DNA from 2 places in the Erwinia sp. 1181_3 genome. Region 1 is predicted to be linked to the other one. Evidence: predicted binding sites of a transcription regulator. Region 1 holds the regulator's gene; the other holds the start of a gene.
The links. Region 1 encodes sigma-54, which starts transcription at its own class of promoters, with help from an activator protein. Its sites were predicted from a motif close to GTTGGCACANNTTTCGCTNT; they were not measured.
Positions count from the first base shown of each region.

Region 2: a site for sigma-54 is predicted at 11,778-11,797, ahead of FY046_RS08025 (amino acid ABC transporter substrate-binding protein). Genes of this name have one in related genera too.

Region 1 covers NZ_VTDE01000003.1:677,661-692,873, reverse strand. Annotated here, with positions in the region: gene arcB (aerobic respiration two-component sensor histidine kinase ArcB) at 1-239, shown strand, start outside; gene mtgA (monofunctional biosynthetic peptidoglycan transglycosylase) at 1,034-1,759, shown strand; gene npr (PTS phosphocarrier protein NPr) at 1,817-2,089, opposite strand; gene rapZ (RNase adapter RapZ) at 2,086-2,940, opposite strand; gene ptsN (PTS IIA-like nitrogen regulatory protein PtsN) at 3,052-3,534, opposite strand; gene hpf (ribosome hibernation promoting factor) at 3,713-4,000, opposite strand; gene rpoN (RNA polymerase factor sigma-54) at 4,023-5,456, opposite strand; gene lptB (LPS export ABC transporter ATP-binding protein) at 5,505-6,230, opposite strand; gene lptA (lipopolysaccharide ABC transporter substrate-binding protein LptA) at 6,236-6,784, opposite strand; gene lptC (LPS export ABC transporter periplasmic protein LptC) at 6,756-7,331, opposite strand; gene kdsC (3-deoxy-manno-octulosonate-8-phosphatase KdsC) at 7,328-7,894, opposite strand; gene kdsD (arabinose-5-phosphate isomerase KdsD) at 7,913-8,899, opposite strand; gene FY046_RS11610 (calcium/sodium antiporter) at 8,915-9,895, opposite strand; gene mlaF (phospholipid ABC transporter ATP-binding protein MlaF) at 10,124-10,945, shown strand; gene mlaE (lipid asymmetry maintenance ABC transporter permease subunit MlaE) at 10,945-11,727, shown strand; gene mlaD (outer membrane lipid asymmetry maintenance protein MlaD) at 11,732-12,292, shown strand; gene mlaC (phospholipid-binding protein MlaC) at 12,292-12,927, shown strand; gene mlaB (lipid asymmetry maintenance protein MlaB) at 12,927-13,223, shown strand; gene ibaG (BolA family iron metabolism protein IbaG) at 13,449-13,703, shown strand; gene murA (UDP-N-acetylglucosamine 1-carboxyvinyltransferase) at 13,783-15,045, shown strand; gene FY046_RS11570 (helix-turn-helix domain-containing protein) at 15,093-15,213, opposite strand, start outside.
Region 2 covers NZ_VTDE01000002.1:762,099-777,311, forward strand. Annotated here, with positions in the region: gene nagC (DNA-binding transcriptional regulator NagC) at 1-787, shown strand, start outside; gene FY046_RS07955 (HAD-IIA family hydrolase) at 810-1,562, shown strand; gene asnB (asparagine synthase B) at 1,825-3,489, shown strand; tRNA gene FY046_RS07965 (tRNA-Met) at 3,710-3,786, shown strand; tRNA gene FY046_RS07970 (tRNA-Leu) at 3,797-3,881, shown strand; tRNA gene FY046_RS07975 (tRNA-Gln) at 3,906-3,980, shown strand; tRNA gene FY046_RS07980 (tRNA-Met) at 4,022-4,098, shown strand; tRNA gene FY046_RS07985 (tRNA-Gln) at 4,106-4,180, shown strand; tRNA gene FY046_RS07990 (tRNA-Gln) at 4,248-4,322, shown strand; gene ubiF (3-demethoxyubiquinol 3-hydroxylase) at 4,425-5,603, opposite strand; gene miaB (tRNA (N6-isopentenyl adenosine(37)-C2)-methylthiotransferase MiaB) at 5,789-7,213, shown strand; gene FY046_RS08005 (PhoH family protein) at 7,410-8,471, shown strand; gene ybeY (rRNA maturation RNase YbeY) at 8,468-8,935, shown strand; gene corC (CNNM family magnesium/cobalt transport protein CorC) at 9,064-9,942, shown strand; gene lnt (apolipoprotein N-acyltransferase) at 9,950-11,485, shown strand; gene FY046_RS08025 (amino acid ABC transporter substrate-binding protein) at 11,887-12,816, shown strand; gene FY046_RS08030 (amino acid ABC transporter permease) at 13,060-13,791, shown strand; gene gltK (glutamate/aspartate ABC transporter permease GltK) at 13,795-14,472, shown strand; gene FY046_RS08040 (amino acid ABC transporter ATP-binding protein) at 14,473-15,198, shown strand.

The DNA of each region.
Region 1 (15,213 bases):
TGGATTCCAACATGATGGCGCGCGATCAAAAAGGCATTGCGGAAGAGGGCCACAAAATTAAAGGTGCTGCGGGTTCCGTAGGGCTGACACATTTGCAGCAGGTTGCAAAACAGATTCAAAGCCCTGAGCTGCCTGCATGGTGGGATAACGTTCAGGAATGGATTGATGAGCTTAAGCACGAGTGGCGCAATGACGTGGAAGTGTTACGGCAATGGGTTACGGACGCTGAAAAAAAATGACCCCGACCGAAGCCGGGGTGCGCGAATACTGCGCCAACACCAGGGAAAAAGGTCCTCCTGAGCTATTCTGATAAGAATCGTCGAGAGCTCAGGTTTAGGTATTGGGTGAACATAACAATGCTCAGTCACTACTTTAGCAAATCTTGCGTCACATGTTACGGGATTCATTAAAATGTGTGATGTTGAGCAGCGTTCGTAAACAGAAGAACCGATTTTTACAATCCAGTCAAGCGGCGAATTACATTTTACGATAATACGCATATTTATTGAACGATTGTGGCTTTTCCCCAGGTCCTGGGATTGACGTAAACTTTTTGCTCTGATGACTTTTTACTTAGGTACGGGAGTCTCGCTGCTGTAATCGATTTTATTGTTTGTAAGTTGATGTTTTATTTAGTTATTTCTGGGTTTTTGGTCTGGCTTTCCGAAACGTTTTGGTTTCTGCTAGCACAAATTACCGAATCGCCCTCCAGCGGTCGGTAAATGCTGACTCCGTTCAGCAAGATAAACAGCTCTTTCCAGTAACGTGAAACGATGTGGAATCGACTCTAAGGCCAAATCGACACGGGATTTACTTTCTATGAGGCTGAATAATCGAAAGCGTCCAGATGAAATTTATAAGCAGGATGAACCAATCAATTTCGAGTGCTTTCTGCTTCCGACAGATCCATCGTAGAGTGAAGGTAAAGTGCGTGATTTAATGGAACCGATTCCGGTTATGTCGGAGTAACTGACAATCATGGAGAAATCCTGGTGTATTTTCATACTGATAAATTTTGGGCGGATCCTCGGGTATGAGTCGCAATAAAGTGCGCGTGATGGCGCGGATCAAATCGGGGCTATTTCGCCTGGTCCTGGTCGTAATGGGTTTATGGGTGGGTGGTATTGTCCTCTTTGCTTTTTTACCGGTGCCATTTTCTGCCGTGATGGCCGAACGGCAATTGAGCGCCTGGTTCAGTGGTGATTTTCGCTATGTGGCTCATTCTGACTGGGTGTCGATGGATAAGATTTCACCGTGGATGGCGTTGGCGGTTATTGCCTCTGAAGATCAGAAGTTCCCTACGCACTGGGGGTTTGATGTGGCCGCTATTCAGTCAGTACTGGACAGCAGTAATGAGAAAGCGGGTATGCGCGGCGCATCGACACTCTCGCAGCAAACGGCCAAAAACGTATTTCTCTGGGATGGACGGAGCTGGGTGCGTAAAGGCCTGGAGGCCGGTCTGACGGTGGGAATTGAAACAGTATGGACCAAACGCCGGATCCTCACTGTTTATCTTAACGTGGCGGAGATGGGGAAAGGGGTCTTTGGCGTAGAGGAGGCCTCTCAACGCTATTTCCATAAACCGGCCAGTCGCCTGTCTATGTCTGAAGCGGCGCTACTGGCTGCAGTGCTACCCAACCCCATTCGCTTCAGGGCTGATGCTCCGTCTGGCTATGTGCGTCAGCGCCAACAGTGGATTATGCGCCAGATGCGCCAGCTCGGGGGGGAGAGTTTCCTGCGGGAACATAAGTTGCATTGATTCGGGCGGGAAATAGCCAACAGACCGGCTGAAACGCCGGTCTGTTCAGGGGGATGATTAGTCTTCGTCGAATCCGGCATTAAACAGATCGATCACCGCGGCCAGCGCTTCTTCTTCTTGCGCACCACTGGCTTCTACTTCGATATGACCGCCTTTAGCTGAGTCAAGCATCAGTAGCGCAATCACGCTGCTCGCTTCCGCTTCAGTACCGCTTTCATTGCGCAGCAGCACTTCAGCATCAAAACTCTGTACCAGTTCGAACAGCTTCATCGCCGGACGTGCGTGCATACCCAGCTTATTTTTAATCTCAACAGTCTGTTTTACGGTCATGATTTGCGTTTTTCCAGCGTACGGTGACGAGACTGAACGTTTTTACCGCGCGAGCGGAAATAATCTGCCAGTTGCTCGGCAATATACACGGAACGATGTTTACCGCCGGTACAGCCGATCGCCACTGTCAGATAGCTACGGTTATTGGTTTCCAGCATCGGTAACCATAACTCGAGGTAGCTGCGCGTCTGATAAATAAAATTATGCACTTCAGTATGACGATCAAGGAAGGCGGCAACGGGGCGATCAAGACCGGTCATCGGACGCAGCTTCGGATCCCAGTGTGGATTCGGCAGAAAACGGACATCAAACACATAGTCGGCATCAATGGGAATACCGTGTTTGAAACCGAAAGATTCGAATACCATGGTCAGTTCACGTTCGCGTTTCCCCAGCAGGCGGGTACGTAGCATCTCTGCCAGCTCGTGCACTGACATTTCTGAGGTGTCGATAATCAAATCGGCACGGGAACGTAGCGGTTCCAGCAGATCGCTTTCTTCATCGATGGCACTTTCCAGCGACAGATTTTTACTGGAGAGCGGATGCAGGCGACGGGTATCGCTATAGCGACGGATTAAGGTATTACGGTCAGCATCCAGGAACAGAAGCTGCGGCGAAAAACAGTCTGGCAAATTGGTGAGCGCGGTTTCAAATACCTCCGGAGATTCCGGCATGTTACGTACATCGATACTCACAGCAGCAGATATATTGCGCTCAGCCAGCGAATGAGCCAGATCAGGTAGCAAGACTACAGGCAGGTTATCCACGCAGTAAAAACCCATGTCTTCCAGCGCGCGTAATGCCACTGATTTCCCTGAGCCTGAGCGACCGCTGACGATCATCAGCACCATTTCACTTTTCCCCCAATTTAACCCGCTTTCCCTTAGACCAGAAGCTGCACCAGCGCTGCGTTTCGCTGCGTTGCTGCAACTTCATTATGTCGGGGACTGTGGCAAGAATGACTAACTCTCTTCGTGATCTTCCGTGATGATCTCGTAAAGATCTTCATCGGATTGTGCGGCGCGCAGGCGACGCAGAACGGTTTTATCTGCCAGGCGCTTGGCAACCAGAGAGAGAGTATGAAGATGTGTTTTACACTGATCTGCTGGCACCAGCAGGGCAAACAACAGGTCCACGGGCTGATTATCAATTGCATCAAACGCGATGGGCTGGTCAAGGCGAATGAAGACACCGACTGCGCGTAGCGTATCTTCTTCCAGCTTGCCGTGCGGGATGGCAATGCCATTACCGATACCGGTGCTGCCCATTCTTTCACGCGTCAGAATCGCTTCAAAAATTGTCTGATGCGGGAGGTTAAGCTGTTTCGCCGCAAGCTCGCTGATAATTTCCAGCGCCCGTTTTTTGCTCTGGCAATGTACGCCATTACGGGTACACGAGATGCTCAAGACGGAGCCCAGTTCCAGTTTCAAATCATTGTTCATCATAGTTTCACTTAACTTTTCACTTCCGCAGGCAGGACACTCTTTACCAGCGTTCAGATCAAGAGATTAACATGCCGTATTGATTAACGGCTCGTATTCCCGGAAGAATACGAGCCGATACCGCTTTCAGCATATGCCAGTAGAAGCGGGTTGCTGAAACACCATCAATGCATTGTGAGATTTAGTGTTGTTTTAGCTTATCTTTGTGTTTATTCAACTGGCGAGTCAGCTTGTCGATCAGGCCGTCAATCGCCGCGTACATATCTTTATCTTCCGAGGTGGCATGCAGCTCACCGCCATTCACATGCAATGTTGCATCGGCAATTTGCGTCACTTTCTCCACTTTTAAAACAATATAGACCTGGTTAATCCGGTCAAAGTATTGCTCCAGTTTGGCAAACTTCGCTGTCACAAACTCGCGCAGTGGCTCGGTGATTTCAACGTGCTGTCCAGTGATATTGAGCTGCATAGTGTCTTCCTTCTCTGTTCGTTCAGACCAGCTGTTTGCGCTGATTTGATGGCGGGATGGATAAAGACTCTCGGTATTTTGCCACAGTGCGCCGTGCCACCATAATTCCCTGTTCGGAAAGCATGGAGGTGAGCTTGCTGTCGCTGAGTGGTTTGACGGGATTCTCCGCCGAGATTAATTTTTTCACCAGTGCACGGATCGCCGTTGAGGACGCTTCGCCCCCCCCTTCGGTATTGACGTGACTGGAGAAAAAATACTTAAGTTCAAAAATACCACGTGGACTGTGCAGGTATTTCTGGGTGGTCACACGGGAAATGGTCGATTCATGCATTTCGACGGCACTGGCAATATCAGCCAGCACCATTGGGCGCATATACTCTTCGCCCTGTTCGAAAAAGGCCTGCTGCTGATCCACGATACAGCGTGTCACTTTCAGCAGCGTATCATTTCGGCTTTCCAGGCTTTTAATCAGCCACTTGGCTTCCTGCAAATTACTGCGGATAAACTGCGAATCACTGTCGCTGCGTGAACTTGAGCCTAGTGAAGCGTAATGCTGATTAATCTTCAGACGCGGCACACTGTCTGCATTCAACTCGACCATCCAGCGATTACTGACTTTACGCACCAGCACATCTGGAATGACATACTCGGGTTCCTGAGTATTGATCGATTGGCCTGGGCGCGGGTCAAGCGTTTGAATGACCTGCATCGCTCCCTTCAGCACGTCTTCTTTAAGGCGTGTGACGCGCATCAGGCTGCGGAAATCATGGTTGGCGAGCAGGTCGAGATGCTCACTGACAATCAGCCGTGCTTCTTTCAGCAGCGGCACATCTGCCGCAAACTGGGAGAGCTGTACCAGTAAACAGTCGCGCAGATCGCGGGCGCAGACGCCTACTGGATCAAAACGCTGTACACGTTTCAGCACTGCTTCCACTTCGTCAAGGGTCAGCTCGTCGTTACCCATACTTTCAAGCACTTCCTCGAGCGACACGGTCAGATAGCCCGTATCGTCGACAGCATCGACAATGGAGGTCGCAATCGCGCGATCGGTATCGGTAAAAGGCGTTAGCTCCACCTGCCACATCAGATAGTCCTGTAGTGTCTGGGTCGTTTCACCCTGATAAACAGGTAACTCATCGTCATGGTAATCGGTACCCGTGCCTGACGGCGTACCAGCGGTGTAGATTTCATCCCAGGTCGCATCCAGTGGAAGCTCCTCGGGCATGTCTTTCTGTTCCAGCGCTTCCCGGGTATCCAGCGCTTCTGTTTCCTGATATTCGCGGGTATCAACTTCTTCGTGAATGTCGGTCTGTTCAAGCAACGGGTTACTTTCCAGCGCCAGCTGAATTTCCTGCTGTAGTTCAAGCGTAGAGAGTTGCAGCAGGCGAATGGCCTGCTGCAGTTGTGGCGTCATGGCAAGCTGTTGACTCAGCCTGAGTTGTAAACCTTGCTTCATATTCAGAGTATTAATTCCCCAGAAAACTTACCGAATGTGAACACCTTATCAGAGTCTGAACTCTTCACCCAAATAGACACGCTTAACTTGCTCATCGGCCAGGATCGCTTCCGGGGTGCCGTGGGCGATAAGATGCCCCTGGCTGACGATATAGGCTCTCTCACACACTGCCAGCGTTTCACGTACGTTATGGTCGGTGATCAGCACGCCGAGGCCGCTGTCACGCAGGTGTTCAATAATCTTTTTAATATCAATAACGGAAATCGGGTCAACACCGGCAAACGGTTCATCCAGCAGGATGAATTTTGGATTGGCGGCCAGCGCACGGGCAATTTCTACGCGGCGGCGTTCACCGCCTGATAGCGCCTGACCGAGGCTGTCACGTAAATGTTCGATGTGAAACTCTTCCAGCAGTTCATTAGCACGATCTTCACGCTGCTCACTGGTCAGATCATCACGAATTTGCAGCACCGCCATCAGATTATCGTAAACACTCAGACGGCGGAAAATAGAGGCTTCCTGTGGCAGATAGCCAATGCCCCGACGCGCACGCGCATGCAGCGGTAAAATGCTGATGTCTTCATCGTCGATCACGATACGACCTGCATCACGCGGCACGATGCCAACCACCATGTAAAACGTGGTGGTCTTGCCTGCGCCGTTCGGGCCAAGCAGGCCCACGATTTCGCCAGACTTCACTTGCAGGCTGACATCTTCAACCACGCGGCGGCCTTTGTAAGCCTTCGCGAGGTTTTCCGCAATTAAGGTTGCCATGTTCGTTAGTTACTCTTTTTCTGACCGTTTGACGGTGTGCCTTTGTCCTGCAACTGCGATGGCACCAGTACGGTAGTGACACGTTTGCCGCTGCTGCCGAAGGCCTGCATTTTTTGCTCTTTCACCAGATAGGTGATGCGATCGCCTTTGACGTTGCTGTCGAGCTGCTCCAGATAGGCGTTGCCGGTTAACTCCACCAGGTCTTTCGCCAGTTCGTAATGCATTTTCTGGGCGTGACCCTGCACGGGTTTGCCACTGTCCTGCATCTGGTAGAAGGTCGCAGGATTGCCGTAGGCATCAACAATGGTTTTATTGCTGTCGCCACCCGGACGGGTCACCACCACTTTATCGGCCGTGATTTTAATCGTACCCTGCGTCACGATGACTTTTCCGGTAAACGTGGCAACGTTGCCTTGCATATCCAGCGCCTGATTTTCCGAGTCGACATTCACCGGTTTATCCGAATCGCCCGTTAACGCTAAAGCAGGAACGCTCACGGCGAACAGCAGGGTTGCAGTCAGTAACTTAAGGCTTTTGTTCATTTTGAATTTCATAAGATGTTTTGACCTTTTCAATCAACTCGGCAGTTTTCTTCCGTAAATTCCCACGCATCTTCATACCTGTAGAGTTAAAGCTGCTGCCATAAAGTGTTACCTGATCGTCCGAGGTCACATCCTGAGTCGTCAGGTTAATTTGCGCATTATCTGTTTTGATGCGCTCAAGCTGTGCGTCTTTCGTCAGGCTGTTAACTTCCACATGCCCGTATAGGTACAGCATGCGATCGTTAGTGAGCTTGGCTTTGTCTCCACGCACTGACCACGTTGGAACCTTGTTCTCATCGTAGGTGGTCATCACCGGGTTATCGAACCAGGTTACAGCATCCGCCGAAAAATAGGTCACCTTGTCAGAAACCAGCTTGTAGCTCAGCGCTCCGGTTGGGTTATAAACTACCGTATGTGAGTTATCACTCATATAGGTGGGTTCATTATTGTCCTGCGTTGCTGCACCGTCGTTATCATCGGTGGCAGTCAGATTCCAGCCAATCAGCACAATGGCGATCAGTGCCAGTATCAGCGTCATCCAGCGTCTTGTTTTACTCATACCGACTGCCCTTTGGCCTCATCAAACTTGCCCTGTGCAATCAGGATTAGATCGCAAATTTCCCGAACTGCACCACGACCACCCGCAATACGGGTCACGTAGTGAGCGCGGGGAAGCAAAATGGGATGAGCATCAGCAACGGTCACACTCAGGCCCACTTCAGCCATGACCGGCCAGTCAATCAGATCATCACCAATATAGGCAACCTGCTCCGCACTGAGTGACAGTGTATCCAGAAGTTCACGGAAGGCCAAAAGCTTATCCGTTTGTCCCTGGTAAAGATGCGTAATCCCCAGTGTGGCACAGCGATCTTCCAGCAGTTTGGCTTTACGGCCGGTAATAATAGCCACTTCAATCCCGGAGGTGAGCAGGCAGCGAATACCATAACCATCACGCACATTGAAGGCTTTGAGTTCTTCACCATTGTTACCCTGGTAGATCACGCCGTCTGACATGACACCATCGACATCGCAGATCAACAGTTTTATGTTCTGCGCTTGTGCCATCACCTGTTGGCTGACCGGGCCGTAACAGGTCTCAACGGTGGCTGCTGAATGACTCATTTTTGTTCACTTCCTTTGTTAAACCACACCAGCACGAAGCATGTCATGCATATGCACCACGCCCAGCAGTGTGTCGCCGTCGGCGACCATCACGGAGGTAATATTCTTATTTTGCATCAGATTCAGCGCATCCACTGCTAGGGTATTAGGCCGAACGCGGATCCCGCCCGGGGTCATCACGCTTTCGATGCCGGCATGCTGGATATCAACGCCCATATCGAAGACACGGCGCAAATCGCCATCGGTAAAGATGCCTTCGATTTTCATCAAATCGTTGCAGATTACCGTCATTCCCATATTTTTACGCGTTATTTCCAGCAGCGCATCGCGGAGTGAAGCATCACGGCTCACGTGCGGCATGTCGCTGCCCGAGTGCATGATATCATCAACACGCAGTAGCAGCTTACGCCCCAGCGCACCACCGGGATGGGAGAGCGCAAAATCTTCCGGTGTGAAGCCACGTGCTTTCAACAGGGCAACGGCCAGGGCATCTCCCATGACCAGTGTTGCCGTCGTGCTGGTCGTTGGTGCCAGGCCCAGTGGACAAGCTTCCTGTGGCACTTTAACACACAGATGCACATCCGCTGCGCGGCCCATTGCACTTTCCGGGCGGCTGGTGAGGCAGATTAATGTGACGCGTAAGCGTTTTAGCACCGGAATCAGTGCCAGAACTTCGGAAGATTCACCGGAGTTAGAGATGGCTAATACTACGTCATTGGGGCTGACCATGCCCAGATCGCCGTGACTGGCCTCAGCGGGGTGGACAAAAAACGATGGCGTACCGGTACTGGCAAAGGTAGCGGCTATTTTCTTACCGATATGCCCCGATTTCCCCATTCCCATCACCACAACTTTACCGCCACAGCGATAGATCAGGTTGCAGGCATGGGTAAAATCGTCGTTGATGTACTGATCGAGCTGCTCTAACCCTTCACGTTCAATCCGCAATACTTCTTTCCCGGCCTGTTGAAAGTCAAAGTCGGGATCGGCAGTGATATGCGCCATAGTAGTCCAGTCCTTTTACCAGAAAGTCACAGAGGGGAAGCCATAGAGCATTCCCACCCAGACGATAAATCCGCACAGCAACAATGCACCAGCCAGCCGACCAATGCGACGACTGCGTTGCAAACAGATTAATGTAAACAGCGCACTGACACCCAGCATCACCCAATAATCACGGGCGAAGATAGCGGTGTCGAGCGTGCCGGGATGAATCAGTGCCGGGATGCCCAGCACAATCGCGATATTATAGATGTTTGAACCAATCAGGTTTCCGACGGCGATATCATCTTCGCCTTTTAGTGCTCCGGCAATAACCGTAGCCAGTTCCGGCAGGCTGGTGCCTACTGAAATGATGGTCAGGCCAATCACCAGTTCACTCACGCCAAAATAATCAGCAATGACCGTCGCATTATCGATCACCATACGCGTAGACATGGGTAGCAGGATCAGCGCAACGGCCAGCCACAGGAAAGCAACGGTATTGCCCGCCTCATCGCGTGGCAGTTCGGCCAGCTGTTCCCGGGTCAGAGAGTCATTACCGTCGCGTTCAGCACGGCGTGCGATTTTAATGATGAACAACAGATAGATGGCTGCGATAGCGATCAGCGCCAGACCATCATTCCGGCTCAGTTCGTTATCGAACAACGTCACACCGCACAGCAGGGTGACCAGCAGCATCAGTGGGAGCTCACGCCGGATCAGGTTTGAATGAACGGTGAGCGGGTGTAGCAGCGCTGCGCCTCCCAATATCAGCAAAATATTGGTAATATTCGAGCCCATCGCTGTTCCTACGGCAATATCCATCTGCCCATGTGTAGCAGCAGAGAACGAGACAATCAGCTCGGGCAGTGAGGTGCCGATGCCCACCACGGTCATTCCGATAATTAACGGGGGAATACCAAAGGATCTGCACAAGATAGCGGCGCTAAACACCAGACGATCGGCTCCATAAACCAGTAAGACTAAACCGATAATCAGTAGTGCTGTAGCGACGAGCATGAAGTGTCCTTGTGGTCAGGTCTTATCGTCGAGGGCAGGTGGCGACAACGAAGTAAGGCATGGAAAATTTAATGGCAGTGATTTTGACGGTCTCAAAGCAAAAAGTAAAACTTATGCCAACTTTAGCTACGTCACAGAGGTAAGATTCTGTAAAAATGCCCGGCCCGGAGGGTAATACGTTACTATCGGGGGTAAATTAATCGCCTAAAAATAAAGATAGAGGTAACTATGAGCCAGGCGGAGACGAATCTGGTGGATGTCCGGGGTGTGAGTTTCTCCCGTGGCAACCGTCCGATTTTCGATAACATCTCGCTTACGGTGCCCAAAGGGAAAGTCACCGCCATTATGGGGCCATCCGGGATCGGTAAAACTACGTTGTTACGACTGATAGGTGGGCAGATCCCGCCTGACAGCGGTGAAATCTGGTTCAATGGTGAGAACATTCCCGCGCTGTCGCGTTCGCGTCTTTACGAAGCGCGTAAGAAGATGAGTATGCTGTTTCAGTCAGGTGCGCTGTTTACCGATCTCAGCGTCTTTGACAACGTTGCATGGCCGCTGCGTGAACATTCCCGTCTCCCAGAGCCCTTGCTGAACAGTACGGTGATGATGAAACTGGAAGCCGTGGGATTACGCGGTGCCGCCAATCTGAAACCCTCTGAACTGTCTGGCGGAATGGCGCGGCGTGCCGCTCTGGCCCGTGCGATTGCACTTGAACCCGATTTGATTATGTTCGACGAACCGTTTGTCGGGCAGGATCCGATTACCATGGGCGTGCTGGTGAAGTTAATCGATGAGCTTAATCACGCTTTGGGTGTTACCTGTATCGTGGTTTCTCACGATGTCCCGGAAGTGCTGAGCATTGCCGATTATGCGTATATTATCGCCGATCAAAAAGTGATTGCACAGGGGACAGCCCCACAGTTACGTGAAAATGATGATGCCCGCGTGCGTCAGTTTATTGATGGTATTGCTGACGGGCCCGTGCCGTTCCGTTTCCCGGCAGGGGATTATCTGCAAGATTTAGTCGGCTCAGGGAGGGTGACAGACTGATGTTTCTAAGAGCACTGGCGTCACTCGGGCGAACGGGCATTAATACCTGCGCCTCTTTTGGCCGTGCAGGGTTGATGTTATTCCATGCATTGTTTGGCATTCCTCGCTTTCGTAAACATGCGCCACTGTTGATAAAACAGTTGTATAGCGTTGGCGTGATGTCGTTATTAATTATCGTGGTTTCCGGGCTGTTTATCGGCATGGTATTGGGCCTGCAGGGTTATCTGGTGCTGAAGACATACAGTGCCGAAACGGGCCTGGGCATGATGGTCGCACTGTCGCTGCTACGCGAACTGGGCCCGGTTGTCACCGCGTTACTGTTCGCCGGGCGTGCCGGTTCAGCTCTGACGGCAGAAATTGGCCTGATGAAAGCCACTGAGCAGCTTTCCAGTATGGAAATGATGGCGGTTGATCCCCTACGACGCATTATCTCTCCGCGTTTCTGGGCGGGTGTGATCAGTATGCCGTTGCTGACCCTGATTTTCGTCGCGGTGGGTATTCTTGGCGGCGGGCTGGTGGGTGTCAGCTGGAAAGGTATCGATCCTGGATTCTTCTGGTCAGCCATGCAGAATGCGGTCGACCTGCGCACGGATCTTATCAACTGCGTAATCAAGAGCGCCGTTTTTGCGGTGACGGTCACCTGGATTGCGCTGTTTAACGGCTATGACGCCATCCCGACTTCTGAAGGGATCAGTCGGGCAACGACGCGTACCGTAGTACATGCTTCACTGGCAGTGCTCGGTCTGGATTTTGTGCTTACAGCACTGATGTTTGGGAACTGATTCAATGCAAACGAAAAAAAGCGAGATTTGGGTAGGTGCCTTTTTACTGCTGGCGCTGTGCGCGATTATTTTTCTCTGTCTGCGCGTTGCCGACCTGAAGTCACTGGGCAATGAACCGACCTGGAAGCTGTATGCTACTTTTGACAATATTGGCGGTCTGAAAGCAGGGTCGCCGGTGAAAGTCGGTGGCGTCGTCATTGGCCGGGTTGAAGACATTACCCTTGACCCGAAAAATTACTCACCGAAGGTCACGATGGATATTGAAGATAAATATAACAATATCCCTGACACCAGTTCTCTGGCTGTGCGCACCTCCGGTCTGCTGGGTGAGCAATATCTGGCCCTGAATATTGGGTTTGATGACCCGGAAATGGGAACTGCTACGCTTAAAGACGGCAGCACGTTGCAGGACACCAAATCTGCAATGGTGCTGGAAGATCTGATTGGACAGTTCCTGTACAAAAGCGGCAACGGTGACGATAAAAACCAAAATTCATCTGCGTCGGGTGACGAGCCGGCCTCAGTGCCCGCCCCGGCGACGACAACTCCAGAAGAGGGCAAGTAATGTTTAAACGTTTACTGATGGTGGCGATGCTGGTGATCGCACCAGTGGCAGCCAATGCCGCAGCGGATCAGACCGATCCTTATAAATTAATGAACGAAGCAGCCGCGAAAACGTTTACCCGGTTGAAGAGTGAACAACCGAAAATTAAGCAGGATCCTAACTACCTGCGTCAGATCGTGCGTGAAGAACTGTTGCCGTATGTGCAGATCAAATACGCCGGGGCGCTGGTACTCGGTCGTTACTACAAAGAGGCTACGCCAGCACAGCGTGATGCCTATTTCAAAGCCTTTGGTGATTATCTTGCGCAGGCCTATGGCCAGGCGCTGGCGATGTACAACGGGCAAACATACCAGATTGCTCCGCCTCAGCCGTTGGGGGATGCCAATATTATTGCTATCCGTGTCACCATCATTGACCCGAATGGCCGCCCGCCGGTACGACTGGACTTCCAGTGGCGTAAAAACAGCGTCACGAATCACTGGCAGGCTTATGACATGATTGCGGAAGGTGTCAGCATGATCACGACCAAGCAGAACGAATGGAGTGACACCCTACGTACGAAAGGTATCGACGGCCTGACGGCGCTGTTGAAGTCCTACTCGCAGCAGCCGATTTCATTGAATAAGCAGTCGTAATGAGCGAACAACTGCGTTGGGAGGTAGAGACGGACCATCTGCGTCTCTTCGGGGAGTTGGAACGTGAAACGCTGTTGCCGCTTTGGCAGCAGCGGGAAGCGGTGATGCAGTGGGTCGAAACGATCGATGTTTCCGGGCTGGATCGCGTCGATTCCGGTGGGCTGGCATTGCTGGTCCATCTCCGACAGATCGCGATACAGCGTGGAAGAGTACCGCAGTTTATCGGCATCACCGATAAACTCAGTTCGCTGATCACGCTCTATAACCTGCAGAAAATTATTGTCGGCAGCGACTAAGCCGCCAGAATCGATGCGCCGCGTAACGACAGCGGAACACCTTGAGTTTGCTCATTTTTACTTCAGGAACTGGTGCGCCGGTTCCTCTTTCATCCTGCCTCCGTATTGTTATCCATTCTCATTTAGTCTTTTACTGCTGCTCCTGGCATTTTTTGCTTGTTTAAGAGTGGGGCGGATTCCACTAAGATGTGTGCCTGTTTATTATCAAGTGAATTTGAAAGCATCATGGAAAATAATGAAATTCAGTCCGTGCTGATGGGCGCGTTACCGCTGCAGGAAGTCCACGTTACTGGTGATGGCAGCCATTTCCAGGTGATTGCCGTTGGTGAACTGTTTGGCGAGCTGAGCCGTGTGAAGAAGCAACAGACGGTCTATGCACCCCTGATGGCTTACATCGCGGATAACCGTATTCATGCGGTTTCCATCAAGACTTATACCCCTGAAGAGTGGGCGCGTGACCGTAAACTAAACGGTTTTTAAGCTGTGCAGCGTTCGCCACGTTTGGCGTGGTGAGAGTCTGAACAGCAGATTTTTTGACTGACAACAGAGAGCAGTTGCAATGGATAAATTTCGTGTACAGGGTCCGACCCGCCTGAGTGGTGAAGTCACAATTTCCGGGGCTAAAAATGCCGCATTACCGATCCTGTTCGCAGCTTTGCTGGCTGAAGAGCCGGTAGAGATTCAGAATGTCCCGAAACTGAAGGACATCGATACCACCATGAAACTGCTCAGTCAGTTGGGTGTAAAGGCTGAACGTAATGGTTCCGTGCATCTTGATGCCAGTGACGTCAATATTTTCTGTGCGCCTTACGACCTGGTGAAGACCATGCGTGCTTCTATCTGGGCGTTGGGGCCGCTGGTAGCGCGTTTTGGCCAGGGTCAGGTATCCCTGCCTGGCGGTTGCGCCATCGGTGCCCGTCCTGTTGACCTGCATATCACGGGTCTGGAGCAACTTGGCGCAGAGATCAAGCTGGAAGAAGGTTATGTGAAGGCCTCGGTTAATGGTCGCTTGAAGGGCGCACACATTGTGATGGATAAGGTCAGCGTAGGCGCTACCGTCACCATCATGAGTGCTGCAACGCTGGCAACCGGAACAACGGTTATTGAAAATGCTGCGCGTGAGCCAGAAATTGTGGATACCGCAAACTTCCTGAATACGCTGGGTGCGAAAATCACTGGTGCTGGCAGCGACCGTATTACTATCGAAGGCGTAGAACGTCTGGGTGGTGGGGTCTATCGCGTGTTGCCTGACCGTATCGAGACCGGAACATTCCTGGTGGCGGCGGCGATCTCTGGCGGTAAAGTGGTCTGTCGTGCGGCTCAGCCCGATACTCTGGATGCTGTGCTGGCTAAACTGCGTGAAGCCGGTGCGGATATTGAAGTGGGCAGCGACTGGATCAGCCTGGATATGCACGGTAAGCGGCCAAAAGCGGTAAACCTGCGCACGGCACCACACCCAGGTTTCCCGACTGATATGCAGGCCCAGTTCAGCCTGTTGAATCTGGTGGCAGAAGGTACGGGCGTGATCACCGAGACCATTTTTGAGAACCGATTCATGCATGTGCCGGAGCTGGTTCGTATGGGCGCACACGGTGAAATTGAGAGCAATACGCTGATTTGCCATGGCGTGGAGAAGCTGTCGGGTGCTCAGGTGATGGCGACCGATCTGCGTGCTTCAGCCAGTCTGGTTCTGGCAGGCTGTATTGCGGAAGGTACGACTCTGGTGGATCGTATCTACCACATCGACCGCGGTTATGAGCACATTGAAGATAAGCTGATGGCGCTTGGCGCAAATATTCAGCGCATCAGCGGCGAAGAGTGATTTTCCCGCAATAAAAAAGGGTCGGTATTCAATACCGGCCCTTTTTTTTAACTGCGGATCAGTTTCTTACGGTCGATAAGTTGATGTGTTTTAGGATCGTAGTAGCGGCTGGGCCAGATTTCTGCCGGATGCACATTCAGGGCATCGGCGATCAGCCACTCTCCTTTA
Region 2 (15,213 bases), on a different contig from region 1:
CGAACTGATTGCGATCTCCGTCATTCTGCCAGGTCTGGTCGACCCGAAAAACGGTATTATTCGTTATATGCCACACATCAGCGTCAGCCACTGGCCGCTGGTCGCCAACCTGGAAAAACGATTCAATGTCACCAGTTTTGTCGGCCATGACATCCGTAGTCTGGCCCTGGCAGAGCACTATTTTGGCGCATCGCGCGATTGTGCTGACTCCATTTTGGTGCGTGTTCATCGGGGAACAGGTGCCGGGATTATTGCTAACGGTCAGATTTTCCTCGGCAGCAACGGCAACGTGGGTGAGCTGGGGCACATCCAGGTGGACCCGTTAGGCGAGCGTTGCCACTGCGGCAACTTTGGCTGTCTTGAAACTATCGCTGCCAACAGCGCCATTGAACATCGCGTGCGCCATCTACTCACGCAGGGTTATCCAAGTAGTCTCACCCTTGATGATTGTCAGATTCAACTTATCTGCCGTGCCGCCAATCGCGGAGATGCGCTATCAAGTGAAGTGATTGAACATGTTGGCCGTCACCTCGGCAAAGCAATCGCCATTGCCATTAATCTGTTCAATCCACAAAAAATTGTCATTGCCGGTGAAATTACGGAAGCAGATAAAGTGCTGCTGCCGGCAATTGAAGGCTGCATTAATACTCAGGCACTCAAAGCCTTCCGTAAAAATTTACCCGTTGTACGCTCGGAGATCGACCACCGATCGGCCATTGGTGCTTTTGCACTGGTGAAACGCGCCATGCTCAACGGAATTCTGCTTCAGCGCCTGCTGGAAGGTTAATTGAATGATGGACTCTGAACGCATGACGATAAAGAACGTAATCTGTGATATCGACGGCGTGCTGATGCACGACAATACTGCCGTCCCCGGCGCGCGTGAGTTTTTACAGCGCATCGTCGGCAATAATATGCCGCTGGTGGTGTTAACAAACTACCCTTCCCAAACCGCGATGGACCTGTCTAATCGCTTTGCCTCTGCCGGCATTGAACTGCCGGACAGCGTGTTCTATACCTCTGCAATGGCCACTGCGGACTTCCTGAAGCGTCAGGAAGGAAAAAAAGCCTATGTGGTTGGAGAAGGCGCGTTGATCCATGAGCTGTACAAAGCCGGATTTACGATTACCGATATCAATCCTGATTTCGTTATCGTCGGAGAAACCCGTTCCTTTAACTGGGACATGATGCATAAAGCCGCTTTCTTCGTGGCCAATGGTGCACGATTCATCGCAACTAACCCGGACAGCCGTGGACATGGCTTCTCACCAGCCTGTGGCGCGCTTTGCGCAGGTATCGAAAAAATATCCGGCCGTCAGCCTTTTTACGTCGGTAAACCCAGTCCGTGGATTATGCGTGCAGCACTGAATAAGATTCAGGCGCACTCCGAAGAAACGGTGATCGTAGGTGATAACCTGCGCACCGATATTCTTGCTGGCTTCCAGGCCGGGTTGGAAACCATTCTGGTTCTGTCGGGAGTTTCCAGCCTGAGTGACGTTGACGCGATGCCGTTCCGTCCTACCTGGATCTACCCTTCCGTTGCCGATATCGACATTATCTAGTTTTCTGCCCGGTCCGCCGGGCACCGCCCCCACGCTGTGCACTTCTTGTTCACTTTTCACCATTCATTATCGATTCGTCAATAAAACTCCATTTAATTTGCATATCCACTAAGAATTCACCTTGGTCAACAGGCTATTTTTCACCTAATGACTAAATTACTTGCATCACCTCACTGGTTAGCGCATTTTCTTATACATCACGCGATATCTGTCGCTTTAAACCAATATCATCACCGCAAGGTAAGTCGTTAGGGAGCTGTTTATGTGTTCTATTTTTGGTGTACTCGATCTGAAAAGCGATCCTGTTGAACTGCGCAAGAAAGCCCTGGAGCTTTCACGTCTGATGCGTCACCGTGGCCCGGACTGGTCCGGCGTGTATGCCGATGACAAAGCGATCCTCGTCCATGAGCGTCTGTCGATCGTTGACGTTAACAACGGCGCACAGCCGCTGTACAACGCAGCGCATACCCACGTACTTGCGGTGAACGGTGAAATTTACAACCATCAGGCGCTGCGCGCTGAACTGAGCGATCGCTATGAGTTCCAGACCGAGTCTGACTGTGAAGTGATTCTCGCGCTGTATCAGGAAAAAGGCATCGATTTCCTCGATGACCTGCAAGGCATGTTTGCCTTCATTCTGTATGACAGTGTGAAAAACACCTGGTTAATCGGCCGTGACCATATCGGGATTATCCCGCTGTATATGGGCAACGACGAGCACGGTAACCTGTATGTCGCTTCCGAAATGAAAGCGCTGGTGCCTGTATGCCGCAGCATTAAAGAATTCCCACCGGGAAGCTATCTGTCCAGCACCGATGGCGAGATCCGCCGCTACTGGCAGCGTGACTGGTTTGACTATGCCGCAGTAGAAGAAAACGTCACTGATGCAGCGGCGTTGAAAAACGCACTGGAAGAGTCCGTTAAAAGCCACCTGATGTCAGATGTGCCTTACGGTGTCCTGCTGTCCGGTGGTCTGGATTCTTCGATTATCTCTGCCGTGACCAAACGTTTTGCGGCGAAGCGCGTAGAAGATCAGGATAAAAGCGAAGCCTGGTGGCCACAGCTGCACTCCTTTGCCGTTGGCCTGGAAGGATCGCCGGACCTGACCGCGGCGAAAGCCGTGGCAGAACATCTGGGTACCGTGCACCACGAAATTCATTTCACCGTGCAGGAAGGTCTCGATGCGATTCGCGATGTGATTTACCACATCGAAACCTATGATGTGACCACCATCCGCGCGTCTACGCCGATGTACCTGATGTCACGTAAAATCAAGGCAATGGGCATTAAGATGGTACTGTCCGGTGAAGGTGCTGACGAAGTGTTCGGCGGCTACCTTTACTTCCATAAAGCACCGAACGCCCGTGAATTCCACGAAGAGAACGTGCGTAAATTGCATGCACTGCATATGTTTGACTGTGCTCGCGCTAACAAGGCGATGTCAGCCTGGGGCGTGGAAGCGCGTGTACCGTTCCTGGATAAAAAATTCCTGGATGTGGCAATGCGCATCAACCCACAGGATAAAATGTGTGGTAGCAACGGTAAAATGGAAAAACACATCCTGCGTGAGTGTTTTGAATCTTACCTGCCAGCCAGCGTCGCATGGCGCCAGAAAGAGCAGTTCTCTGATGGTGTGGGCTACAGCTGGATTGATACGCTGAAAGAAGTGGCTGCAGAGCAGATTAGCGACCAGCAGTTGCAAACCGCCCACTTCCGTTTCGCGTACAACACGCCAACGTCTAAAGAAGCGTATTTGTACCGTGAAATCTTTGAAGAGCTGTTCCCGCTGCCAAGCGCAGCAGAATGCGTCCCTGGCGGCCCGTCAGTGGCCTGTTCGTCCGCTAAGGCCATAGAATGGGATGAAGCGTTCAAAAACATGGACGATCCATCAGGTCGCGCCGTAGGTGTGCACCAGTCTGCTTACTAATATGTTCTGATGAATCACCGCTAACGGGCCCTTGTGGCCCGTTTTTATTTAGCCGTTGCGTCTGTTAGCATCAGAATTCGTTGATTTTATCGTCATCCTGCTCACAAGGCAGTCAAACAACACGATTGTGACAAAAAACGGGAAAAAACTTGTTGACGCTTTTAGGCCAACTCCGCATAATGCGCCCCGCAACGCCGCAGAAGGTTACGCGAAAAAAGAAGGCTACTTAGCTCAGCTGGTTAGAGCACAGCACTCATAATGCTGGGGTCACAGGTTCGATTCCCGTAGTAGCCACCATCTTTTTTGCGCGGGAGTGGCGAAATTGGTAGACGCACCAGATTTAGGTTCTGGCGCCGCAAGGTGTGCGAGTTCAAGTCTCGCCTCCCGCACCATTTCCATAAGCGGTTTTGCACGGATGGGGTATCGCCAAGCGGTAAGGCACCGGTTTTTGATACCGGCATTCCCTGGTTCGAATCCAGGTACCCCAGCCATTTTTTTAGAAGTATGTTAGTATTGTAAAGCAGTAAAATTAGGCTACTTAGCTCAGCTGGTTAGAGCACAGCACTCATAATGCTGGGGTCACAGGTTCGATTCCCGTAGTAGCCACCAATTTTATTGGGGTGTCGCCAAGTGGTAAGGCTCTGGTTTCTGATACCAGCATTCCGGGGTTCGAATCCCTGCACCCCAGCCATATAAAGACGGCTGGTAGTACGAGTCGCAAAGAAGAAGACGCCTGGTTCGCCAGTCGCATAAAAAATTGGGGTGTCGCCAAGCGGTAAGGCACTGGTTTCTGATACCAGCATTCCGGGGTTCGAATCCCTGCACCCCAGCCATAAAGTATAAAAGCCTGCGCAAGCGGGCTTTTTTACGTCTGTAGTAAATCCAAACTAACGATCATGCAGGGGTTGGCCTTCTGTTTCGGTCAACCCGCAATCTCACAATCCCAGTGCGTACTTCAGCGCCTGCCGTTTTAACACGCCAGAATGCTGCGCCACTATCAGCCCCAGATTACGCACCACTTTAAGCGGCGCAGACTGATTACTGAAGGCGAAATAGAACAGGTCCATACCACTTTGCATCAGCAGATTATCTTTCTGTCGTTTACGCTGATAACGCTGTAATACCGCCGTCGACGCCCAATCCTCTGCCCGCAGACGCGACTCGCTTAATACACTGATTAATGCATCAACATCACGATAGCCCAGATTTACGCCCTGTCCGGCCAGCGGATTAATGGTGTGCGCAGCATCACCCACCAGCGCCAGGCCAGGGAGGACATAACGCGTGGCGTGACGACGAACCAACGGGAATGATCCAGCCGCAAACGGCGTAACCTGGCCGAGACGTGCCGGGAAATGCGCCTGAATCTCTTTTTGCAGCTGTGGCATCGTCATTGCTTGCAGTTGGCGAATACGCGCCGGGCTGTCGTACCACACCAGTGAAGCCCAGCGGTCAAACAGCGGCAGGAAAGCACGTGGCCCCTCCGGGGTAAACTGCTGCCAGGTGGTATCCCCGGCATCCTGTTCACAGCGAACGCTGATTAACATACAGGACTGAGCATAATTCCAGCCGTGAATACCAATGCCCGCTAACTGACGTACCTGCGAATTGGCACCATCGGCCCCCACGACCAGCCTGGCTGTGACTGTCTCACCGTTCTCCAACGCCAATTGCCAGCCACCGTTAACTTGCTGTAAATCGCGCAGGCGGGCCGGGCATAACAGCGCCACCTCCTGTTGTTGCAAACGCTGCCACAGCGCACGCTGCAATACACTGTTTTCAACCATATAACCGAGCTCAGGTAAGCCGAGCGATTCAGCATCGAATCCGACATGCGCGGTCTGCCACTCCCAGGTCTCCAGCTTACGATAAGGGACGCAGCGCATACCGAGTACCGCAGGCCAGACATCCAGCTGCTTCAGCAGTGCGACAGAGGCCGCACCAATGGCCGAAATTCGCACGTCAGGGTGGCTGGCAGCATCAAACGCGGCCGGTGCCGCCTGCTCCAGTACCGCGACCTGAAAACCCTGCTGTGCCAGCCCACTTGCCAGCGCGGCGCCCACCATGCCGCCACCGACGATGGCCACATCTACTTTATGTTTTTTTTCCGTCATTTTTTTTCCTTCTCCGGCCGTATCACGCGTGCTGTGCAGCTACACCTCACCGGCAGAATTCTGTTATCCTGATCGTTCGTAAGTGTACCGGATTTTTCTGTGACATTCAGAACACCGGCCTCACTGGCAGCGAAGCACTACAATACGCGCCCCGCTCTCCTTTCTGCATGACAAATGGCAAGTCGATGACAAAAAAACTGCATATTAAAACCTGGGGCTGTCAGATGAATGAGTATGACTCATCCAAAATGGCAGACCTGTTAAACAGCACTCATGGTTATACCCTGACCGATGCGGCAGAAGATGCCGATGTCCTGCTGCTCAACACCTGTTCGATTCGTGAAAAGGCCCAGGAAAAAGTTTTTGCTTTGCTTGGCCGTTGGAGAAAACTGAAGGAGTCTAATCCCGATGTGATTATCGGCGTCGGCGGCTGTGTGGCATCACAGGAAGGCGATCAACTGCGCCAACGTGCCAGCTGCGTGGATATTGTTTTTGGCCCGCAGACCCTGCACCGTTTGCCAGAGATGATTAACACGGTGCGTGGCACGAAAAGCCCAATCGTTGACGTCAGCTTCCCGGAAATCGAGAAATTTGACCGCATGCCCGAGCCGCGTGCTGATGGGCCGACCGCATTTGTCTCGATCATGGAAGGCTGCAATAAATACTGCACCTTCTGCGTGGTGCCTTATACGCGCGGTGAGGAAGTCAGCCGCCCTTCGGATGATATTCTGTTCGAGATCGCTCAACTGGCCGCACAGGGCGTGCGTGAGGTGAATCTGCTGGGTCAGAACGTCAATGCGTATCGCGGTGAGACCTTCGACAGCGGTATCTGCTCATTCGCTGAGCTACTACGCCTGGTTGCCGCCATTGATGGTATTGACCGCATTCGCTTTACCACCAGCCACCCTATCGAATTTACCGACGATATCATTGATGTCTACCGCGACACACCAGAGCTGGTGAGCTTCCTGCACCTGCCGGTACAAAGCGGAGCCGACCGCATCCTGACGCTGATGAAGCGTGCCCACACGGCGCTGGAATACAAAGCGATTATTCGCAAGCTGGTTGCTGCACGCCCGGATATTCAAATCAGCTCTGACTTTATCATCGGTTTTCCTGGCGAAACGCAGGCAGACTTCGAGCAGACCATGAAGCTGGTCGGTGAAATCAATTTTGATACCAGCTACAGCTTTATCTATTCAGCCCGTCCGGGAACCCCCGCTGCCGACCTGCCGGATGATGTCTCCGACGACGAGAAAAAACAGCGTCTTTATATTCTGCAGGATCGCCTTAATCAGCAGGTGATGGCCTGGAGTCGCCGTAAGCTTGGCACTGTGCAACGCATTCTGGTCGAAGGCACTTCACGTAAAAATGTGATGGAGCTGTCCGGCCGTACTGCATGTAATCGCGTGGTGAATTTTGAAGGCACGCCAGAACACATTGGCAAATTCGTTGATGTCGATATCGTCGATGTCTATGCCAACTCACTGCGCGGCATTTTTGTCCGCGGTGAAGCTCAAATGGACCTGCGCAGCATCGAGACCCCAGCCTCCGTTATTGCGCGCACGCGCAAAGAGAACGAACTGGGCGTCGGCACCTTCCAGCCTTAATCCCTCAATAATGCGGCGAGCCTTCCGGGTTCGCCGTATGATTTCATTGCGTTACACTTGCTTTCTGAAAGACGCGCCCAAATATCCACTCGGACGCTTGCAGCTTTATGTGCTGCCATAAATAATTCATTTATGGCGCTGAAGCCAGACAGTCATCCATTTCTCAACCTGGCCCTGTGTGACCCAAAGGATTAGTTTGAATATTGAAACACGTGAAGTAACGCTGGAACCTATTGATAACGCGCGGCTGCTGAGCCTGTGCGGCCCATTTGATGACAATATCAAACAGTTGGAACGCCGACTGGGTATTGAGATCAACCGCCGTGAAAACGCCTTTAAGCTGGTGGGACGTGCGCTGAGCGTTCATGCTGGCGTAGACATTCTGCGTCATCTTTATGTGGATACCGCCCCTGTACGAGGCCATATCCCGGATATCGACCCGGAACAGATTCATCTGGCTATCAAAGAGAGCGGCGTGCTTGAACAGACCGCGGACAGTGTGCCCGAGTTCGGCAAAGCGATTCATATTAAAACCAAACGCGGCGTGATCAAACCGCGTACGCCAAACCAGGCGCAGTATGTCGCCAACATTCTCGACCATGATGTTACGTTTGGTATTGGCCCTGCGGGAACCGGTAAAACGTATCTGGCGGTCGCAGCCGCGGTGGATGCCCTGGAGCGCCAGGAGATCCGTCGTATTATGCTGACCCGTCCTGCCGTTGAAGCCGGTGAAAAACTCGGCTTCCTGCCGGGGGACCTCAGCCAGAAGGTGGACCCCTACCTGCGCCCTCTGTACGACGCTCTGTTCGAGATGCTGGGCTTTGAACGCGTGGAGAAGCTGATCGAGCGTAACGTGATTGAAGTGGCACCGCTGGCCTATATGCGCGGTCGTACACTGAACGATGCGTTTATCATTCTCGATGAAAGCCAGAACACCACCATCGAACAGATGAAGATGTTTCTGACGCGTATTGGATTTAACTCGAAAGCGGTGATCACCGGTGATGTGACGCAGATTGACCTGCCACGTAACCTGAAATCCGGCCTGCGCCATGCTATTGAGGTGCTGTCCGATGTGGATGAACTGAGTTTTAACTTCTTTCACAGTGAAGACGTGGTGCGCCATCCTGTCGTTGCGCGCATTGTCGTTGCCTATGAAGCCTGGGAAGCTGCCGACCAAAAACGGCGTGATGCCCAGGCAGAAGAACGTAAACGTGAAGCACTGGCTGCCCAGCAGGCTTCACAGGAGAACAAATGAGTAATGTTATTCTGGACCTGCAACTCGCCTGTGAAAGCGAGCAGGGTCTGCCGGCTGAAGCCGATTTTCAACGCTGGCTGGAGGCGGTACTGCCGCAGTTCCAGCCAGAAAGCGAAGTCACTATCCGTCTGGTTGATGAAGCGGAAAGCCGTGAGTTAAACCACACCTATCGCGCAAAAGACAAACCGACTAATGTGCTGTCCTTCCCATTTGAAGCCCCTCCGGGCATCGAACTGCCCCTGCTGGGCGATTTGATTATCTGTCGCCAGGTGGTGGAAGCGGAAGCTACCGAACAGGAAAAAACGCTTGAGGCCCACTGGGCGCACATGGTGATCCACGGTAGCCTGCATCTGTTGGGTTATGATCACATTGAAGATGACGAAGCCGAAGAGATGGAATCGCTGGAGACCGAGATAATGCTTGCTCTTGGCTATCCCGATCCGTACATTTCGGAGAAAGAATAAGTACCTGGCTTGTATCGCCTGAAAATGAAGGCCACTGCGGCTTCAGATGACAGATTTGTACAAGCCATCACGCCTGCCCCACCTGGGGCAGCCGATTTTATTGATAGAGAGACAAACTCAAAAACGCCATGAGCGATGACCATTCACAAAACAATGACAGTCCCAGTACCAAAAAGGGATTTTTTACGCTGATTCTCAACCAATTGTTCCACGGTGAGCCGAAAAACCGCGATGACCTGCTGGAGTTGATCCGTGATTCTGAACAGAATGACCTGATCGACCCGGATACCAGGGACATGCTGGAAGGTGTGATGGATATCGCCGAACAGCGTGTACGCGACATCATGATCCCTCGCTCTCAGATGGTCACGCTCAAGCGTAACCAGACGCTGGAAGAGTGCCTGGCGGTGATTATTGAGTCTGCCCACTCGCGTTTCCCGGTGATCAGCGAAGACAAGGACCATGTTGAAGGCATCCTGATGGCCAAGGACCTGCTGCCATTTATGAGCAGTGAGTCCGAGCCGTTCAGTATGGAAAAGGTACTGCGTCAAGCGGTGGTGGTGCCGGAAAGTAAGCGTGTCGACCGGATGCTGAAAGAGTTCCGTTCACAGCGCTATCATATGGCTATTGTGATTGATGAATTTGGTGGCGTGTCCGGCCTGGTGACTATCGAGGATATCCTTGAGCTGATCGTCGGTGAAATTGAAGATGAGTATGACGATGAAGAAGATCGCGATATTCGTCAGCTCAGTCGCCACACTTACACCATTCGCGCCCTGACGCCGATCGAAGATTTCAACGAAGTCTTCAACACCCACTTCAGCGATGAAGAAGTGGATACCATCGGCGGCCTGGTGATGCAGGGCTTTGGCCATCTGCCGGCACGGGGTGAAAGCATTGAGATCGATGGTTACCAGTTTAAAGTCGCGATGGCAGACAGCCGCCGTATTATTCAGGTCCATGTCAAAATCCCGGAAAATTCGCCGCAACCGACTCTGGAAGAGTAACCGACTTATGGCAATTGCCTTATTCTGCCAGCGCCAGCAGGTTCGCCTGCTTTTAGCGCTTATCACGGGTGCCATTGGCACCCTTTCTTTCTCCCCCTATGATTTCTGGCCTGCGGCACTGGTTTCACTGATCGGCTTACAGGCCCTGACGTTAAACCGCAGCACGCGTCAGGCCAGTGCCATCGGCTTTGTCTGGGGCATGGGACTGTTCGGTAGCGGCATTAACTGGGTTTACGTCAGCATTGCCGCCTTCGGCGGAATGCCTGGTCCGGTCAATGTCTTCCTTGTGATCCTGCTGGCAGCCTGGCTGTCTCTCTATCCCCTGCTGTTTGCTGCCCTGCTCAACCGCCTGAGCCCGAAAACCACGCTGCTGCGCCTGGCGCTGGCGGCTCCGGTGCTGTGGCAAATGACGGAGTTCCTGCGCGGCTGGGTACTGACCGGTTTCCCGTGGTTGCAGTTTGGCTACAGCCAGATTAATGGCCCGCTGAAAGGCCTGGCGCCATTACTGGGTGTGGAAGGCATCACCTTCCTGCTGATGATTATCGCCGGCCTGGCGGTGTATGCCGCACTGAAACGCCATCTGGCTGCTGGTGTCGCCGCCCTGGCATTACTGTTGCTCCCCTGGCCGCTGCGTCAGATCAGCTGGTTCCAGCCTTTGCCCGAGCGGGCAGTGGATGTGGCGCTGGTACAGGGCAATATTGAACAATCGATGAAGTGGGATCCGGATCAGCTGGTAAATACGCTGAAAACCTATACCGCGCTCAGCCGTCCGTTTGTAGGGAAAGCGCCGATCATCATCTGGCCAGAGTCGGCGATTCCTGACCTGGAAACTCGCCAGCAGCCGTTCCTGAAAGCCGTGGATGAACAACTGCGGGCTGGAGGCAGTAGCCTGGTGACCGGCATTGTTGATTCACGCCTCGAAAGCAATCGCTACCACGACTACAACACCATCATCGTGCTGGGCGGACCGCAGCCTTACAACTATTTCAGCAAGAACCGCTACCAGAAGAATCATCTGGTGCCTTTTGGTGAGTTCGTTCCGCTGGAAACCCTGCTGCGTCCACTGGCACCGTTCTTCGACCTGCCAATGTCTTCCTTCAGTCGGGGTGACTACGTGCAGCCACAGCTCCAGGTTGCGGGTTACAACCTGACAGCCGCCATCTGCTACGAAATCGTACTGGGCCAGCAGGTGCGTGACAACTTCAGGCCCGATACCAACTTCCTTCTGACAATCTCGAACGATGCCTGGTTTGGTCACTCCATTGGTCCGTGGCAGCATCTGCAAATGGCGCGTATGCGTGCACTGGAACTCGGCCGCCCACTGCTTCGCAGCACCAATAACGGAGTGACAGCAGTGGTGAATGCTGAGGGTGAGATTGCACAGATTATTCCACAGTTCAAAGCGGAAGTACTGGCAGCCAAGGTCACACCGACGACCGGGCTGACACCTTATGCCCGAATCGGCAACTGGGGTATCTGGGCTGTGACATTACTGTTTGCCCTTGCTGGCGTCCTCTGCGCCTGGCGTTCACGCCGTTCATAACTCTCTCCGGGCGAGGCATGCCTCGCCCCTATCTTTCTCCCCCCATCCCCAACAGCTTATGCTGCATTTCTGTTAAAAAACCGCCGTTGGCACGATGATTGCAAAATATTTCCGTGAAACGTGTGTCAGCCCGATATCAAGTCGCTACGAAATCGTTCGCGCACCTTCATGGCGCAGATATTGCACCCATGCGAAGCATTGTCGAAAGAATCGCACTTAATTGGTGCGGGTTGCATCGCAAAAAAGAAACTTTTCCGTATCACTTCATTAACATTCAGCTATGTTATGGAGGAATGACACCGTTTTCGCTATGGATAAAACAGATAACTAGCAGGAAATACACACATCACATCACGTCGGCGTGGGTTTATTTCGCGCCACAACTGCAAAGGAGTTGGAACATGAAATTACGGAAACTGGGGCTTTGCCTTGCACTGGCAGGATTCGCCTCTGGTATCGCTCACGCTGAGGACGCAAAACCACAGGCAGCAGCTGATGCACAACAGCAAGCATCTACTCTGGAAAAGATTGCTAAAAACGGCGTGATCGTCGTTGGCCACCGTGAATCCTCCGTCCCGTTCTCCTACTACGACAACCAGCAAAAAGTTGTGGGTTACTCTCAGGATTATTCCAACGCGATTGTTGAAGCTATCAAGAAAAAGCTGAACAAACCTGACCTGCAAGTAAAAATGCTACCGATTACCTCGCAGAACCGTATTCCGCTGTTGCAAAACGGCACCTACGATTTTGAATGTGGCTCTACCACCAATAACCTTGAGCGCCAGAAACAGGCCAGCTTCTCCGACAGCATCTTCGTCGTCGGTACGCGTCTTCTGGTGAAGAAAGGCGGCGCGATTAAAGACTTCGCCGATCTGAAAGGCAAAAGTGTTGTTGTGACTTCAGGTACCACGTCAGAAATTCTGCTGAACAAGCTGAACGACGAGAAGAAACTCGACATGCGTATCATCAGTGCAAAAGATCACGGTGACTCTTTCCGCACCCTGGAAAGCGGCCGCGCTGTCGCATTTATGATGGATGATGCTCTGCTGGCAGGTGAACGAGCTAAGGCAAAAAAACCGGCTAACTGGGAAATTCTTGGCACTCCACAGTCTCACGAAGCTTACGGCTGTATGCTGAGAAAAGGTGATGGCGAGTTTAAAAAGCTGATGGACGACACAATTGCCCAGGCACAGACGTCTGGCGAAGCCACTAAGTGGTTCGACAAATGGTTCAAACAGCCTATCCCACCAAAAAATATGACGATGGACTTTGACCTGTCTGACGACATGAAAGCATTGTTCAAAGCGCCTAACGACAAGGCAATGAATTAATAAAGAAAAAGCACGCACTGATTCGCGTGTCAACAGGGCGGTACGCTGCCCTACGATTGTTGAACACAGGCTCGGACAGACACAGTCAGGCGGACAGGGCTTACGTTCTGGCGCCTGACGAAGATGCAAACCGGTCGTTCCCCGGTGCGCATATCAAAATATTCTCCCGAAGCAGGGAGAGTATTTGAGCCTCTCATCAATCTTCAGGGTAGCGGTCGCTACCCTTTTTTTCCGGAGTATTTTATGTCTATTGATTGGAACTGGGGAATATTCCTGCAAGAGGCCCCATTCGGTAATACAACCTATCTTGGTTGGCTGTGGTCCGGTTTTCAGGTCACCATCGCCGTCTCCGTTTGTGCCTGGATCATCGCCCTGTTAGTCGGTTCCCTGTTCGGTATTTTGCGAACCGTTCCTAACCGTTTACTGTCCGGTCTTGGCACCTGCTACGTTGAGTTATTCCGTAACGTGCCGCTGATCGTGCAATTCTTTATCTGGTATCTGGTGGTGCCGGAGCTGCTGCCGGAAGGTCTTGGCATGTGGTTTAAATCGGAAATCGATCCGAACATCCAGTTCTTCACCTGCTCCGTGCTGTGCCTGGGTCTGTTCACCGCCGCCCGTGTTTGTGAACAGGTTCGTGCCGCTATTCAGTCACTGCCCAGCGGCCAAAAAAATGCCGGACTGGCCATGGGGCTGACGCTGCCACAAACCTACCGCTATGTGCTGCTGCCTAACGCCTATCGCGTGATTGTGCCGCCGATGACCTCGGAGATGCTCAATCTGGTCAAAAACTCAGCCATTGCTTCCACCATCGGGCTGGTTGATATGGCGGCTCAGGCGGGAAAACTGCTGGACTACTCCGCACACGCCTATGAATCTTTCACCGCAATTACCCTCGCCTACATCGCTATCAACGCGGTGATCATGCTGCTGATGGGGCTGGTTGAACGTAAAGTCCGCTTACCGGGGGGCAAATAAACAATGTATGAATTTGACTGGAGTACCATCGTCCCCAATCTTCCTTACCTCTGGGCAGGGATGGTTGTTACGCTGAAAATCACCGTGACGGCGGTAATTTTTGGCATCATCTGGGGCACCCTGCTGGCGGTCATGCGCCTGTCATCCTTCAAACCTATCAGTTGGTTCGCCAAGATCTACGTCAACCTGTTCCGCTCCGTTCCGCTGGTGATGGTGTTGCTGTGGTTCTATCTGGTGGTGCCAAGTTTCCTGCAGCAGGTGCTGGGGCTGTCGCCGAAGACAGATATCCGCCTGATCTCTGCGATGGTGGCCTTCTCGCTATTCGAAGCCGCGTATTACTCAGAAATCATCCGTGCGGGTATTTTGAGTATTGCTCGTGGTCAGGGTAGCGCTGCACTGGCACTGGGTATGACGCAGTGGCAATCGATGCGGTTGATCATCCTGCCTCAGGCGTTTCGCGCCATGGTGCCGCTGCTGCTTACCCAGGGCATTGTTTTATTCCAGGACACCTCGCTGGTCTATGTTCTGAGCCTGGCGGACTTCTTCCGTACTGCCGATACCATCGGTGTGAATAATGGTACTGAGATTGAAATGGTGCTGTTTGCCGGTGCGATTTACTTCGTTATCAGCCTTAGCGCTTCGCTGTTGGTCAGCTATTTAAAGAAAAAAAGGACTGCGTAAATGATTACCCTGAAAAATGTTTCTAAGTGGTATGGTCACTTTCAGGTGCTGACCGACTGCTCAACCGAAGTCAAAAAAGGTGAAGTGGTGGTGGTGTGTGGTCCTTCAGGCTCAGGGAAGTCGACGCTGATCAAAACGGTGAACGGTCTTGAGCCTATCCAAAAAGGGCTGATTGAAGTGAATGGCACCCCCGTCAACGACAAGAAGACCAACCTTGCCCAACTGCGTTCTAAAGTTGGCATGGTGTTTCAGCATTTTGAGCTGTTCCCACATCTGTCGATCGTCGAGAACCTGACGCTGGCACAGGTAAAAGTCCTGAAACGCAATAAAGAAGAAGCGCGTCAGAAAGGGCTTAAGCTACTCGAACGCGTTGGACTGTCCGCCCATGCCAATAAGTTCCCTGGACAGCTCTCCGGTGGTCAGCAACAGCGTGTAGCAATTGCCCGCGCGCTGTGTATGGATCCTATCGCCATGTTGTTCGACGAACCCACTTCAGCGCTGGACCCAGAAATGATCAATGAAGTGCTGGACGTCATGGTCGAACTGGCGAATGAAGGCATGACAATGATGGTGGTGACGCACGAAATGGGCTTCGCCCGTAAAGTGGCCAACCGGGTGATCTTTATGGATGAAGGAAAGATTGTCGAAGATTCACCGAAGGATGAGTTCTTCAACAATCCACAGTCTGAGCGTGCTAAAGACTTCCTGGCGAAGATTCTGCATTAATCCGTAGGGAGCCAG